One region of the Inquilinus sp. CA228 genome, then DNA from elsewhere that is predicted to be linked to it. Evidence: riboswitches for the same ligand, from Rfam matches in the RefSeq annotation. Region 1 holds a riboswitch; the other holds the start of a gene.
What was found. A riboswitch is a leader RNA that binds a small molecule or an ion and turns the genes downstream of it on or off. The one in region 1 is predicted to bind cobalamin.
Positions count from the first base shown of each region.

Region 2: another riboswitch for cobalamin. It lies ahead of ACTOWL_RS14135 (GNAT family N-acetyltransferase); the one in region 1 lies ahead of ACTOWL_RS17420 (TonB-dependent receptor plug domain-containing protein).

Region 1 covers NZ_JBQJIK010000032.1:30,796-37,964, forward strand. The annotation lists gene ACTOWL_RS17410 (iron chelate uptake ABC transporter family permease subunit) at 1-224, opposite strand, end outside; gene ACTOWL_RS17415 (ABC transporter substrate-binding protein) at 412-1,227, opposite strand; gene ACTOWL_RS17420 (TonB-dependent receptor plug domain-containing protein) at 1,248-3,143, opposite strand; cobalamin riboswitch at 3,246-3,441, opposite strand; gene ACTOWL_RS17425 (LysR substrate-binding domain-containing protein) at 3,437-4,453, opposite strand; gene ACTOWL_RS17430 (FMN-dependent NADH-azoreductase) at 4,577-5,200, shown strand; gene ACTOWL_RS17435 (CoA-acylating methylmalonate-semialdehyde dehydrogenase) at 5,273-6,766, opposite strand; gene ACTOWL_RS17440 (hypothetical protein) at 6,924-7,169, shown strand, end outside.
Region 2 covers NZ_JBQJIK010000024.1:72,983-80,151, reverse strand. The annotation lists gene ACTOWL_RS14175 (DUF3280 domain-containing protein) at 1-100, opposite strand, end outside; gene ACTOWL_RS14170 (serine hydrolase domain-containing protein) at 214-1,275, shown strand; gene rplS (50S ribosomal protein L19) at 1,339-1,743, opposite strand; gene trmD (tRNA (guanosine(37)-N1)-methyltransferase TrmD) at 1,740-2,552, opposite strand; gene rimM (ribosome maturation factor RimM) at 2,554-3,102, opposite strand; gene rpsP (30S ribosomal protein S16) at 3,160-3,528, opposite strand; gene ACTOWL_RS14145 (VOC family protein) at 3,569-3,964, opposite strand; gene ffh (signal recognition particle protein) at 3,978-5,375, opposite strand; gene ACTOWL_RS14135 (GNAT family N-acetyltransferase) at 5,535-6,116, opposite strand; cobalamin riboswitch at 6,208-6,402, opposite strand; gene dapF (diaminopimelate epimerase) at 6,499-7,169, shown strand, end outside.

The sequences.
Region 1 (7,169 bases):
CCCAGCAGCGCCCGCGGCAGCCGCAGCTCCAGCAGCACCAGCGCCGGCTGGCTCTGCCGCCCGGCCAGCAGGTCGCCGGCCGCGGAGGCGAGGTCGAGCGGTGCATAGCCGGTGGCGATCGACCCGGCCAGGCAGGCCACAGAGGCCATGGCGAGACCGGTGACCAGGACTGGATAGGACGGAGCCAAGACCTGGCGGGGCGTGGTGTCGGTTCCGGCGGTCATGATGAACCACAGGGGCAAGAAGGAGCGCGTCGCCTCTCCCGCCTGGCGGGAGAGGTCGGGCGTCCGCAGGACGACCGGGTGAGGGCTGGCCCGAGCCTCGACAAAGGGCCCTCACCCGGAGCCGCTGACGCGTCTCCGACCTCTCCCGCAAGCGGGAGAGGCAACGCAAATGGCCTTGATTGTTCTTTCACCGCCCCTCCTCCGCCTGCCGCGCGGCGGCGGCGATCAGGGCGGCGGCGTCGGCCACCTCCGGGCCGCCGCAGGTCCACAGCCGCGCCGGCACCCGGACCAGGCGCAGATCCGGCAGCGCGGCCAGGATCGGATGGTCCAGCATCGCCTCGCCCAGCGACGGCGCCCGGTTCTCCGGCTGGTTCAGGATCAAGAGCCGCACCCCGGCCAGCGCCACGCTCTCCAGCGGGATCTCGCCGTAATTCTCCAGCCCCTGCTCGGCGGCGAGGTTGCGGACGCCGGCCCGGCGCAGGATCTCGTCGACCAGCGAGCCACGGCCGGCGGTGAAGCCGTTCGGGCGCAGCACCACCGCCAGCGGCGGCGAGGCCGGGCTGCGGATGGCCGCCAGCCGGCCGTCCATCGCCGCGATCATCTGCTCGCCACGCTCCGGCTGGCCCAGGGCCGCCGCCACCTGACGGATCTGGGCGCGGACGCCGTCCAGGTCCTGCGGCACGCCCAGCTCCAGGATCGGCATGCCCAGGCGGCGCAGCAGCGCCACCGTGCTGCGGGTGGTGAAGGCCCCGACCACGACCAGGTCCGGCTGCAGCGCCGCGACCTCCTCCGCCATCCCGTGATTGACCGGCATCGAGGCCGCCTCGGCCGCCACCACCGAATTCTCCGGGTCGCGCGCCAGCCAGGTCACCGACCGCACATCGGCGCGGTCGGCCAGGCGCAGCACCAGCGCATCGGCACAGAGGTTGAGCGAGACGATCCGATGCGGCCGGGCCAGGGCGGGCGAGGCCGCGAGGCCGAGGGCCAGGAGCAGCGGGAGCACGGCAGGGCGGCGCATCGCGATCAGAAGCTGACCTTCATGCCGAGATAGCCGGCCCGCCGCAGCGAGCCGTAGGTCCAGACCTCCTCATAATCCTCGTCCAGCAGGTTGTCGATCCGGCCATAGACCTGCACCCTGTCGCTCATCTGGTACGACGCCGCCAGGTTCACCAGCGTATAGCCGTCCAGCGTCACCGGCGAGGAATTGAACACCTCGTCGAAGGCCAGGTCCTTCTGCCGGCCGTTGTAGTCGACGCCGAGATTGACGTTCGCAGCACCCTCCAGGAACCGGTAGTTGACGTTGAGGCTGGCGATGTTGCGCGGCCGGCGCACCAGATCCGCCCCGGTCGCGTCCTCCGCGTCGGTGTAGGTGTAGGCGGCGCGGATGGTCAGGTCGTCGACCGGCGTCACCGACAGACCCAGCTCCACCCCGCGCGCCGTGGCCGTGCCCGGCAGGTTGGCCGAGCTCTGCCCGTTGCCGACGATCAGGTCGCTGATCCGCTGCTCGAACCAGGTCGCGTCCAGCACCACCCGGTCGCCCCAGATCTCCTGGTCGAAGCCGGCGTCCCAGCCCTCCGCATGCTCCGGCTTCAGGTCGGGATTGCCGCGATAGGTGTTGGTGAAGCCGTACAGCTCGAACAGCGTCGGGTTCTTCACCCCGGTGCCGGTGGAGGCGCGCAGCTTGGTGCCCGTGGCCTCGATCCGGTAAGCGGCGGTCAGGCGGTAGGTGGTGGTGTCGTTGAACAGGTCGTTCAGGTCGTGCCGCACGCTGCCGGTCAGGAACAGGCTGTCGAGCAGGCCGAGCTGATACTGCCCGACCAGCCCGGTGGCGCCGATCCGGCGGCTGAAATCGGCGAAGCCGCTGCTGCTGTCGGCCTGCTGCTCCTCATGGTCGACGGCGAAGGTCAGGCGGTGCTCGGCCGGCAGCAATGCCTCGCTGTCCAGCGTCAGGTTGGTCTGGTAGTCGACCCTTGTGGTCTTGCCGCGATAGCTGCTGGTGATGACGTCGTCGCCGTCGCGATAGTCGCGGCTGTCGTCGGTGTAGGACAGGCCGACGATGTGCTCCCACCGGCCGTCGAGCAGCTTGAGCTTGCCCTGGATGCGGCCGAGGAAGGTCGAGCCGTCGACGTCGTCCTTGCTGTCGATGGCGCCGACGCCCCCGGCGAAGCCGTCGAGATCGGTGCGGAAGCGGGTGTAGCGGCCGACCACGTCGATATCGACCAGCTCGTTCGGGTGCAGCCCGATCTTGGTGTAGATCGTGCCGTTGCGGTACCCGTCGGCCTCGCTGCCATGGCGGGCGGACGACGCGCCGTCGGTGCGCAGGCCGGCGGTGCCGATCAGATAGTCGAGGTCGTCATTGCCGCCGCTGACCGAGGCGTTTCCGCGCAACGTGCCGTAGCCGCCGCCCTCGACCGAGGCGGTGCTGCCCACCGGTCCCTCGCCGCGCCGGGTGACGATGTTGACCACGCCGCCGATCGCGTCCGACCCATAGAGGGCACTCTGCGGTCCGCGCAGCACCTCGATCCGCTCGATGTCGTCGGCCATCAGATGGGCGAAGTCGAACTCCGACCCCGCCGAGGGGTCGTTGACCTCGATGCCGTCGATCAGCACGAGCGTCTGGTTGCCTTCCGAGCCGCGGATGCGCAGCTGGGTCAGCCCGCCGAGCGGGCCGGTGCGGTTGACGGCGACGCCCGGCACCTCGCGCAGCACGTCGGAAAGCTGGTGGATCTGCCGGTCCTCCAACTCCTGCCGGGTGATCACGGTAACGGCGCTGCCGACCTGGTCCGCCGGGGTCGGCGTGCGGTTGGCGGTGACCACGATCGGCGGGAGCGTCAGGCCGGGCTCGGCCTCCTGGCCCTCCGCGGGCATGGAGACGCCGGCCGCGAGCAGGACCAGGATGTAGCGGGACGGAACGGACATGGAGACCTCGGGGGACACGCTTGTGGCACGTCACCGCGAACGCTGTCTCCCCGGCCTGCGCCGGTTCGGCAACCACCAGGACACCCCGCCCGGCGTGCTCGCGCGTGACCACGACTGACGGCAGGTCTCCTGGCTTGCGGGTCGTCGCCCTTCCGTCGCCTTCCCGGGGCCCGAAACCCCCAGTGGCATGTTGACGGATGACTCGCCGCTCACAGTTGCGGGGGCAGCCGCGGCGTTGGGCCGAAGCCCGCACCGCGTTCCCTTTTGATCCCGAAGGAACCGTCGCAGCGAAGCTAGTGGGCGGCCGGCCGCGCCGTCAACAGCGCATCGAGGCCGAGCGCGGCGGCGTTGGCGCCGGAATCGGCATAGGGCGGCAGCCGGTCCTCCTCGCGCAGCTCGCTGTCGCAGATCGCCACCATCCGCGGCACCCAGCGCACGACATGGTCGACCAGGGCCCGCACCGCCGGCACCAGGCCGCGGCGCGAGGCGAACACCGCCTGCACCTCGCCCTCCGGCACGCGCCAGTCGAACAGCACATGCTCCAGCAGCCCGGCCTCGATCGCCGGCCGGCAGATATAGTCCGGCAGCAGCGCGGCGCCGAGCCCGTCGATCGCGGCCTGACGCAGGGTGAACATGTCGTCGCTGGCCAGCCGCGGCACATGCGGCACCGATTGCGGCGCGCCTGCCGCGTCGACCAGGGTCCAGACATGGCGACCGTCGGCATGGTGCAGGTCGAGCGTGCCGAGGCGGATCAGATCGACCGGCTCCGTGGGGCGGCCGATCCGGTCGAGCAGCGTCGGCGCCGCCACCACCACGCCGCGGGTCTGGGCCAGCACCCGGACGACGACATCGGAGGGCTCGGTCGGCGGCTTGCGCACCCGGAAGGCCAGGTCGACCCGCTCGTCGATCACGTCGACGCGGCGGCCGGTCAGCTCCATGGCGATGCGCACCGCCGGATGGGCGGCCAGGAAGCTGTTGATCAGCGGCGCGACCATGGTCTGCGCCAGGATGTGCGGGCAGGTGACGCGGATCAGCCCGCTCGGCTCCGACCGCGCCTGGGCCACCGCCTGCTCCGCCGCCTCGGCCTCGGCCAGCATGGTCTCGCAATGGCGCAGGAAGGTCTCGCCGACATCGGTCAGCGACAGCCGGCGGGTGGAGCGCTGCAGCAGCCGGACGCCGAGCCCCTCCTCCAGCGCCGCGATGCGGCGGCTGAGCCGCGACTTGGGCAGGCCGAGGGCCCGGCCGGCGGCGGTGAAGCCGCCCAGTTGCGCCACCTTGGCGAAGAGGCGGAGGTCGTTGAGGTCGAGCATGGCCGTCACCCGCAGTTTATTGTCTCACAGATAGAACGATCCATCGCGAAATTCCAGTCTACAGGTGGATTGCCTCCATCCGTAAATGCAATGCCGATGTCATTTACACCCACGGAGGGGTCCATGAAGATCCTGCAGATCGATTCCAGCCCGCTTGGCGACGCCTCGGTGTCGCGCCAGCTGACCAAGGCGACCGTCGACGCCTGGCGCGCCCGCCACCCGCAGGCCGAGCTGGCGTATCGCGACCTCGTCGCCGACGCGCCCGAGCATCTGACCGCCGAGCGTCTGGCCGTGATCAAGTTCGGCAAGGATGCCGAGCTGACGCCGGTCCAAGCGCAGGAGCGCGCGCTGATCGACAGCGTCGTCGAGGAGTTCCTGTCGGCCGACGTGGTGGTGATCGGCGCGCCGATGTACAACTTCTCGGTGCCGACCCAGCTGAAGGCCTGGATCGACCGGCTGGCCCAGGCAGGGCGGACCTTCCGCTACAGCGAGACCGGCCCGGTCGGCCTGGCCGGCGGGCGCAAGGTGATCGTCGTCTCCACGCGCGGCGGCATCTACACCGCCGGTCTCGAGGCCCTGGATCACCAGGAGGCCTATCTGCGCTCCGTGCTCGGCTTCATCGGCGTCACCGACATCGAGTTCGTGCGCGCCGAAGGGCTGGGATACGGGCCGGAGCACCGCGATCGCGCCGTCGCCGAGGCGCACCAGCAGGCCAAGGCCACCCTGGGCCTGGCCGTGGCGGCCTGAGCCGCCACCGTCCGAAACGCAACGAGGCGGGCTTTCGCCCGCCTCGTCGTTCTCAAGTCCCGGACCGAAGGGTCAGCGCATCACCGGCATGGTGAACTCCGCCCCGCCCTTGATGCCGGTCGGCCAGCGCTCGGTCACCGTCTTCAGCTTGGTGTAGAAGCGCACCCCGTCCGGCCCGTACATGCCGAGATCACCGAAGGCCGAGCGCTTCCAGCCGCCGAAGCTGTGGAACGCCATCGGCACCGGGATCGGCACGTTGACGCCGACCATGCCGACATTGCAGTTGCTGACGAAGGTCCGTGCCGCGTCGCCGTCGCGGGTGAAGATCGCGGTGCCGTTGCCGTATTCGTGCTTGTTCACGAGGTCCAGCGCGGTGGCGAAATCCGGCGTCCGCACCACCGACAGCACGGGCCCGAAGATCTCCTCCCGGTAGATCCGCATTTCCGGCTGCACCTGGTCGAACAGGCAGCCGCCGACGAAATAGCCGTTCTCATAGCCCTGCAGCCTCAGGCCGCGGCCGTCGACCACCAGCCTGGCGCCCTCCTGGACGCCGATGTCGACATAGCCGCGCACCTTGTCGTAGTGCTGCTTCGTCACCAGCGGCCCCATCTCGGCCTCGGGGTCGGTGCCCGGCGCCACCTTCAGCGCCCGCACCTTCGGCTCCAGCTTGGCGATCAGCCTGTCGCCGACATCGCCGACCGCCACCGCCACCGAGATCGCCATGCAGCGCTCGCCGGCCGAGCCGTAGCCCGCGCCCATCAGCGCGTCGACCGCCTTGTCGAGGTCGGCGTCCGGCATCACCACCATGTGGTTCTTGGCGCCGCACAGCGCCTGCACCCGCTTCCCATGCGCCGCCGCGGTCGCATAGATGTACTCGCCGATCGCGGTCGAGCCGACGAAGCTGACCGCCGCCACGCCCGGATGGGTCAAGAGCGTGTCGACCGCGACCTTGTCGCCATGCACCACGTTCAGCACGCCCGGAGGGGCGCCGGCCTCGAGCAGCTTGGCGGCCAGCCAGTTGGCGGCGGACGGGTCCTTCTCCGACGGCTTCAGCACGAAGGTGTTGCCGCAGGCGATGGCGACCGAGAACATCCACAGCGGCACCATCACCGGGAAGTTGAACGGCGTGATGCCGGCGCAGACGCCGACCGGCTGGCGGATCGAGAAGCTGTCGATCTCGCGCCCGACATTCTCGCTGAACTCGCCCTTCAGCAGATGCGGGATGCCGCAGGCGAACTCGACCACCTCGAGGCCGCGCTGGATCGACCCCTTGGCGTCGGACAGCACCTTGCCGTGCTCGGCGGTGACGATTTGCGCCAGTTCCTCGATGTTCTCCTCGATCAGCTGCTTGAAGCGGAACATCACGCGGGCGCGGATCACCGTCGGCGTCGCCGCCCAGCCGGGCAGCGCCTTGCGGGCGGAGTCGATGGCGGCGCCGGCCTCCTCGGCCGAGGCGAAGTCGACGCGGCCCGAGACCTCGCCGGTTGCCGGGTTGCACACATCCCCGGCCCGGCCGCTGCGGCCGGGCGCGGCCTTGCCGTCGATGAAGTGATGGATCGAACCCACGCTGCGCTCCTCCAGAATTCTCTCTTGCCGACAGGTCGGACAGCCGCCCGATTTGCCGCGCCCGTCGCGACGGGCTTGGCGGCCGGGGGCCCGCTGTCGTAACTGTCGGCCATGCTACGGCGGCGGCGCCCGCCGGCAAAGGATTTGGATGGGGTTCATGGGTCTCGGTCTTTACGATCCGGAGAGTCGCTACCGGCGGCGCGTCTGGGGCGCGATCATCCGCGTGTTCTTCTCGATCACCGTGCTGGTGGTGGTGGCGGCCTTCGCCTATCAGATCGGGGTCGAGCGGACGCGCGGTCAGATCGCGACGCTGCAGGCCCAGGTCGGCACGCTGTCTCAGGACAAGACCGGGCTGGAGCAGGACCGGGTGCGGCTGCAGGCGGCGGCGCAGACGGCGCAGATC
Region 2 (7,169 bases), on a different contig from region 1:
CGGCCAGCTCGAACGGGAACACCGCAGTCGGTACCTGCGTCTGGGCGGCGGCGGGACCGGCGACCAGGACCAGGATCGGGATCAGCCAGCGCCACGGCATCACCGGCCTCCATTGCTGCGAATCCTCCGAGCCTAGGCCGGGAGACCGGCGGCGGAAACGCGACTTACGGACAACCTCTTGCGCTTCGCTGCGCCTGGCGCCACATGGGCGGGATGCGACGGCTCCGGACCCGGCTGCTGCCCCTGATCACGTCCGGCCTCGTGCTGGCGGCGATGCCCTCTGCCGCCCAGGTCGCCACTCCTCTGGTGGCCACAGCGCCGGAATCCCGGTTCGACCCGGCCCGGCTGGAGGCGGTGCTGCAGCGGGCGGCGGCGCTGCCGCGGCTGCGGGCGCTGATCATCGCCCAGGACGGCGTGCCGGTGGCGGAGCGCGCCTTCCGCGGCCCGGGGCTGGACCGGCCGGTGAACATCAAGTCGGCGTCGAAATCGATCCTGTCGGCGCTGGTCGGCATCGCCCTCGAACGCCGGGTCTTCACCGGGCTCGACCAGCCGGTCGCCCCGATCCTGGCCGACGAGCTGCCGGCGGACGCGGACCCGCTGCTGGCCCAGGTCACCATCGACCATCTGCTGTCGATGCGGGCCGGGCTCGACCGCACCTCGGGCCCGAATTACGGGCGCTGGACCAGCAGCCCGGACTGGGTGCGCTACATCCTGTCCCGGCCCTTCATCGACCGGCCCGGCGGGCGGATGCTGTATTCGACCGGCGACAGCCATCTGCTGTCGGCCGCTTTGACCCGGCTGACCGGCCGCAGCACGCTGGCGCTGATGCGCGACTGGCTGGGCCGGCCGCTGGGCATCACCATCCCGGACTGGCCGCGCGACCCGCAGGGCATCTATGTCGGCGGCAACGACATGGTGCTGTCGCCCCGCGCCCTGCTGCGCTTCGGCGAGCTGTACCGCCAGGGCGGGGTGATCGACGGAAAGCGGGTGCTGCCCGAGGGCTGGGTCGAGGCATCATGGACGCCGCGCACCCGGTCGCCCTTCACCGGCCACGCCTATGGCTATGGCTGGTTCATCACCGAGGCGCAGGGCCACCCGGTCTATTACGCCTGGGGCTTCGGCGGGCAGATGGTCTATGTCGTGCCCGATCTCGGCCTGACCGTGGTCATGACCTCGGACCCGACGGCGCGGTCCCGCGACGGCTATCTCGAGCAGCTGCACGGCCTGCTGGCCGACGGCATCGTTCCGGCGGCGGCACAGCGCTCGGCCGGCTGACGGCGCAAAACAAAAGGGCCGGCGCGCTGCGCCGGCCCTCGATCCAGCCCATCCCGAAGAAGGTCAGCCCTGGTCCTTGCTGACCTGGGGCTTGCTGTCCTGAGGCTTGTTGTCCCGGCGCTCGGTGATGCGCGCGGCCTTGCCGCGGCGGTCGCGCAGGTAATACAGCTTGGCGCGGCGGACGGCGCCGCGGCGGACGACCTCGATCGAGTCGATGCGCGGGCTGTACAGCGGGAAGACGCGCTCGACGCCCTCGCCATAGCTGATCTTGCGGACGGTGAAGTGGCTGTTCAGGCCGGCGTTCTTGCGGCCGATGCAGACGCCTTCATAGGCCTGCACACGCTCGCGCGTGCCTTCGATGACCTTGACGTTCACCTTGACCGTGTCGCCGGGCTGGAAGTCCGGGATCTTGCGGTCGGCGGTCAGCTTGTCGATCTGCTCCTGCTCGATCGTCTGAATGATGTTCATGGCTCTCGTCCTTCTTGTTCCTTGGTGTCTCTACGTCGGTCTCGGCCCGGGCGCTTTCGGACGTGGCTCCCGCCGCCTTCGGCCCTTTCGGGGTTCACGGCGAGGTATCGCTGCCAGAGGTCCGGGCGTCGCTCCCGGGTGATGCTTTCCGCCTGTTCCAGCCGCCAGCGCCGCACCTTGGCGTGGTCGCCGGAGACCAGGATCTCCGGCACCGCGCGCGGTGCGCCGTCGGCGCCTGTCCACAGGGCCGGCCGGGTGTAGTGCGGGTACTCCAGGAGACCCGCCCCGAACTCGGCCCCGAAACTCTCCTCCCCGGCGCTCTCCGCGTTGCCCATGACGCCGGGGAGCAAGCGCACCACGGCATCGATCAGGGCCAGCGCGGCGATCTCGCCGCCGGACAGGATGAAATCGCCCAGGCTGACCTCCTCCGCCCCCTGGGCGTCGAGAAGCCGCTGGTCGACCCCTTCGTACCGGCCGCAGAGCAGGACGATCGCCTGTTCCGCCGCCAGGTTCCGCACCAGCGCCTGATCGAGCAGCCGGCCGCGGGGGCTCAGATAGATCAGCCGCTCCCCCGGGCGGCGGACCGCCTGCACGGCGTCGTCCAAGACCTGGGGAAGCATGACCATGCCGGCGCCGCCCCCGAAGGGGGCGTCGTCGACCGAGCGGTGCTTATCGCGCGCAAAGCCGCGAATGTCCACCGATTCCAGCATCCAGTCGCCGCGTGCCAGCGCCCTGCCGGCCAGGGACTGGCCGAGCGGGCCCGGAAACATCTCCGGAAACAGCGTCAGGATGCGGGCGGTCCAAGGCATTTCAGGCCTCGTCCTCGCCCTCTTCCGGCGGCTGTTCCGCCGGCTCCAGGAGCCCGGCCGGCGGGTCGATCACGATGCGGCGGCCGGCGATGTCGACCACCGGCACCGCGGCCCGGGTGAAGGGCAGCATCACGGCGCTGCCCTCGACCCGCGCGATCTCCAGCATCTCGCCGGCGCCGAAATCGAACACGGCGCGGACCGTGCCGAAGACGGTCCCGTCCGCCAGCACCGCCGCCAGGCCGACCAGGTCGGCGTGGTAGAACTCGTCCTCCTCGGGCTCCGGCAGGGCGGCGCGGTCGACATAGAGCCGCAGGCCGCGCAGGGCGTCGGCCGCGTCGCGGTCGGCGACGCCCTCGACCCGCACGATCCAGTGGTCCTTGGCCCAGGACAGCAGTTGCAGGGCGAGGCGCCGCGCCCCGGCCTCGTCAGAGACCGGGCCGTAGGCGGTCAGGTCCTCCGGGGCGGCGGTGACGGGCTTGACCTTCACCAGGCCGCGGACGCCGTGCGCCCCGGTGATCTGGCCGACGCAGACCTTGGAGGATGAAGTCATGGCGGAGAATCCGGCCGGCACCCTTCACCCCGCGCGGGGCAAGGGCGCCCGTACGGATCAGGCCTCGGCCGGAGCCTCGGCGGCCTTGGCGGCGGCCTCGGCCGCAGCCTTGGCGCGCTCCTGGGCCTTCGCCTTCGGCGCCGACTTCGACGGGCTCTCGCGATACACCGGCATCGGCGCCAGCTCGGCCTGGCCGAGGAACTTGGCGACGCGATCGGTCGGCTGGGCGCCGACCGACAGCCAATGCTTGATCCGGTCGGCCTTCAGCACCAGGCGCTCCGGATGATCCTTCGCCAGCATCGGGTTGTAGGTGCCGACCTTCTCGACGAAGCGGCCGTCGCGCGGGCTGCGCGTGTCGGCGATCACGATCGAGTAGAACGGGCGCTTCTTGGCGCCGCCACGGGTCAGGCGGATCTTGACGGACATTACGGTACTCTCCTCAGGTCAAGCTTGCTGTTGGGGAAACTCAGGCGGGGTCGTGACAGACGGCTTCGACGTGGTGCCCGTCGGGGTCGATCACGAAGGCGCCATAGTAGTTCGGGTGGTAGTGCGGCCGCGGGCCCGGCGCGCCGTTGTCGCGGCCGCCGGCGGCCAGGGCCGCGGCATGGAAGGCGTCGACCGAGGCCCGGTCCGGCGCGCCGAAGGCGATGTGCAGGCCGGGCATCGGCGCCAGCTTGCCGGCCTCGGCCTTGCCGATCCAGAAATGGCCGGTCCGCGCCGGCATCGGCTCGCCATAGCCGGTGGCGTCGTCGAAATCGAGAATGCGGCCGTAGCCGAGCGGCGCCAGCGCCGCGTCGTAGAAGGCACGGCTGGCGCCCAGGTCGGCGACGCCGATGGAGACGTGGTCGAGCATCATGGTCATGACGATCCCCTCCTCACATCTTGAAGCCGGGCGGCAGCATGCCGGGCGGCAGCTTGGGCATGCCGCGCATCATCCCGGCCTTCCCCAGCTTCTTCATCCGCTTCATCATGTCGGCCATCTGCTGATGCTGCTTCAGCAGCTTGTTGACGTCCTGCACCGATGTGCCGGAGCCGGCGGCGATCCGCACCTTGCGCTTGGCGTGGATGATCTTCGGGTTGCGGCGCTCGACCGGCGTCATCGAGGAGATGATCGCCTCCTGCCGCTTGATCATCTTGTCGTCCATGCCGGCAGTCTTCATCTGGTCCTTGATCTTGCCGACGCCGGGCAGCATGCCCATCAGCCCCTGCAGCCCGCCCATCTTGCGCATCTGGCGCAGCTGGGAGGCGAGGTCCTCGAGGTCGAACTCGCCCTTCTGGATCTTGGCCGCGAGCTTCTCGGCATCCTCCTTCTCGATCGTCTGCGCCGCCTTCTCGACCAGGCTGACGACGTCGCCCATGCCAAGGATGCGGTTGGCGATACGGTCGGGATGGAACAGCTCCAGCGCGTCCATCTTCTCGCCCACGCCGATCAGCTTGATCGGCTGGCCGGTGACGGCGCGCATCGACAGGGCGGCGCCGCCGCGGCTGTCGCCGTCGACCCGGGTCAGGACGATGCCGGTGATGCCGACCCGCTCATGGAAGGTGCGGGCGACGTTGACCGCGTCCTGGCCGGTCATGGCGTCGGCCACCAGCAGGGTCTCGGTCGGCTTGGTGGCGTCGCGGATCGCCACCACCTCGGCCATCAGCTCCTCGTCGATGGCGAGGCGGCCAGCGGTGTCGAGCAGGACGACGTCGAAGCCCTCGAGCCGGCCGCGCTCCATGGCGCGGCGGGCGATGGCCAGCGGCTCCTGCCCAGCAATGATCGGCAGGGTGGTGACGCCGATCTGCTCGCCCAGGATCTTCAGCTGCTCCTGCGCCGCCGGGCGCCGCGTGTCGAGCGACGCCATCAGGACCTTGCGGTTGTCGCGATCCTTCAGGCGCAGGGCGAGCTTGCCGGTGGTGGTGGTCTTGCCCGAGCCCTGCAGGCCGACCATCAGCACCGGCACCGGCGGCACGGCGATCAGGTTGATCGGGGTCGCGGCGTTGAGGTCCGGCGCCTCGCCGGGCGTGCCGCCCAGCATCTCGATCAGGCAGTCATGGACGATCTTGATGACCTGCTGGCCGGGGGTGACCGAGCGCAGCACCTCCGCCCCGACCGCCCGCTCGCGCGCCTTGTCGACGAAGTCCTTGACCACCGGCAGGGCGACATCGGCCTCGAGCAGCGCCACGCGCACCTCGCGCATGACGGCGCCGACATCGGCCTCCGTCAGCGCGCCGCGCTTGCGAAGCCGGTCGAAGATGTCGCCGAGACGGCCGCTCAGACCTTCGAACATGATCGCCCTTCGAATTCCGCAACCCCAAACGGAAAAGCGCCAGTGCGCGACACTCGCGAACTGGCGGCACCCCTTGGGGTCTCGCTGCGGGCCGATCCCGCAACGGTCGGTCTTTTAGGCGGATGGGGCCGCGGAGTCAACCGCGGCCCGGCCGAACGGTCAGTCCTTCTCCCGACGCAGCACCAGGATGAAGCCGTCCTCGCCCGGCAGGCCGCGGCCGGCTTCGGAGGGGACGGCGCCCTCGGCGGTCGACGGCGGCGGCTCACTGCGGTCGAGAAAGGCCTCCATGGCCGCGACCGGCCAGCGCCAGATGGTCTTGTCCTCCGGCGCCGCGCCGATGCCGGCATAGAGCCGGCGGGCATCGGCATTGTCCGACGCCATCTCCCAGCGCACCCGCATCGCCTGGGACACGCCGATATCGGCCAGCGACCGCATCAGCTGCCGGCCGATGCCGCGGCCGCGCGCCCGGTCGCGGACATAGACGTCGTCGACCCGGATGAAGTCGCCGCCGGTCCAGATCGAATAGTCGATGGTGTAGCTGACATAGCCGACCACGCCGCTGCCATCCTCGGCGAGCAGGCCGCGGAAGCGCGGCGGCACCTCGGCCAGCGCCTCGTCGAGATCGGCGCGCTGCGCCGTCATCGCCGCTTGCTCGCCGGCGATTGCCGCGAGCTCGCGCAGCATGTCGAGCAGCATCGGCACATCCGCGGCCACCAGCGGCCGCACGGTCAGATCGGACACCACAGCATCTCCCGCCTTCGGCAGGGGTCCGGGAGGGGCCGGCCGGACAGGCTGCCGTCCGACGCGCCGCCCGGGGACACCCCGCCCCGTCACACGCACTCATCCGACGGCAGGTCTCCTGGCTCGCGGGTCGCCGCCGCACGCCCCCTTCCCGGGATCAGCCGGTGGCTTCGGGCGCGGGCTCGCCGCTTACAGTTGCGGGGGCAGCGCCGGCCTTGCCCGAATAGGCTCACCGGCTTCCCTTTTCACCCCGGTCTCCCGGGGCACCGTCGGCCGTCATGCTAGCCGCCGGCCCTCGCCCTGTCGATCACGCAGGGCTCCGCCCTCGCGCACCGAGGCCGGTTGATGCCATATGAGAGCGGGAGAGACTTGGGAGCGGGCGATGGACGGGCTGCCGTTCTGGAAGATGCACGGGCTGGGCAACGACTTCGTGGTGCTGGACGCGCGCGAGCGGCCGATCCCGATCCATCCCGACCAGGCGCGGCGCATCGCCGACCGGCACCGCGGCGTCGGCTTCGACCAGCTGCTGGTGATCGAGCCGGCGCAGACCGCAGGCGCCGACGTGTTCATGCGCATCCTCAATGCCGACGGCACCGAATCGGGCGCCTGCGGCAACGGCACGCGCTGCGTCGCCGCGCTGGTGATGGCCGACAGCGGCGCCGACCGGGCCGTGGTCGAGACCCGCAGCGGCCTGCTGGAATGCCGCAACGCCCCCCAGGGCGGCGTCACCGTCGACATGGGCCCGGCCCGGCTGGGCTGGCAGGACATCCCGCTGGCGCATGAGGCCGACACGCTGCACCTGCCGGTGTCGTCCGGCGCGCTGTCGGACGCGGTCGGCGTGTCGATGGGCAACCCGCACGCCGTGTTCTTCGTGCCGGACGCCGAGAAGGTGCAGATCGACGGCGTCGGCCCGGTGCTGGAGCACGACCCGCTGTTCCCCGAGCGCGCCAATATCGGCGTGGTCCAGATGCTGGCCCGCGACCGGCTGCGCTATCGGGTGTGGGAGCGCGGCGTCGGCGTCACCCAGGCCTGCGGCAGCGGCGCCTGCGCCGC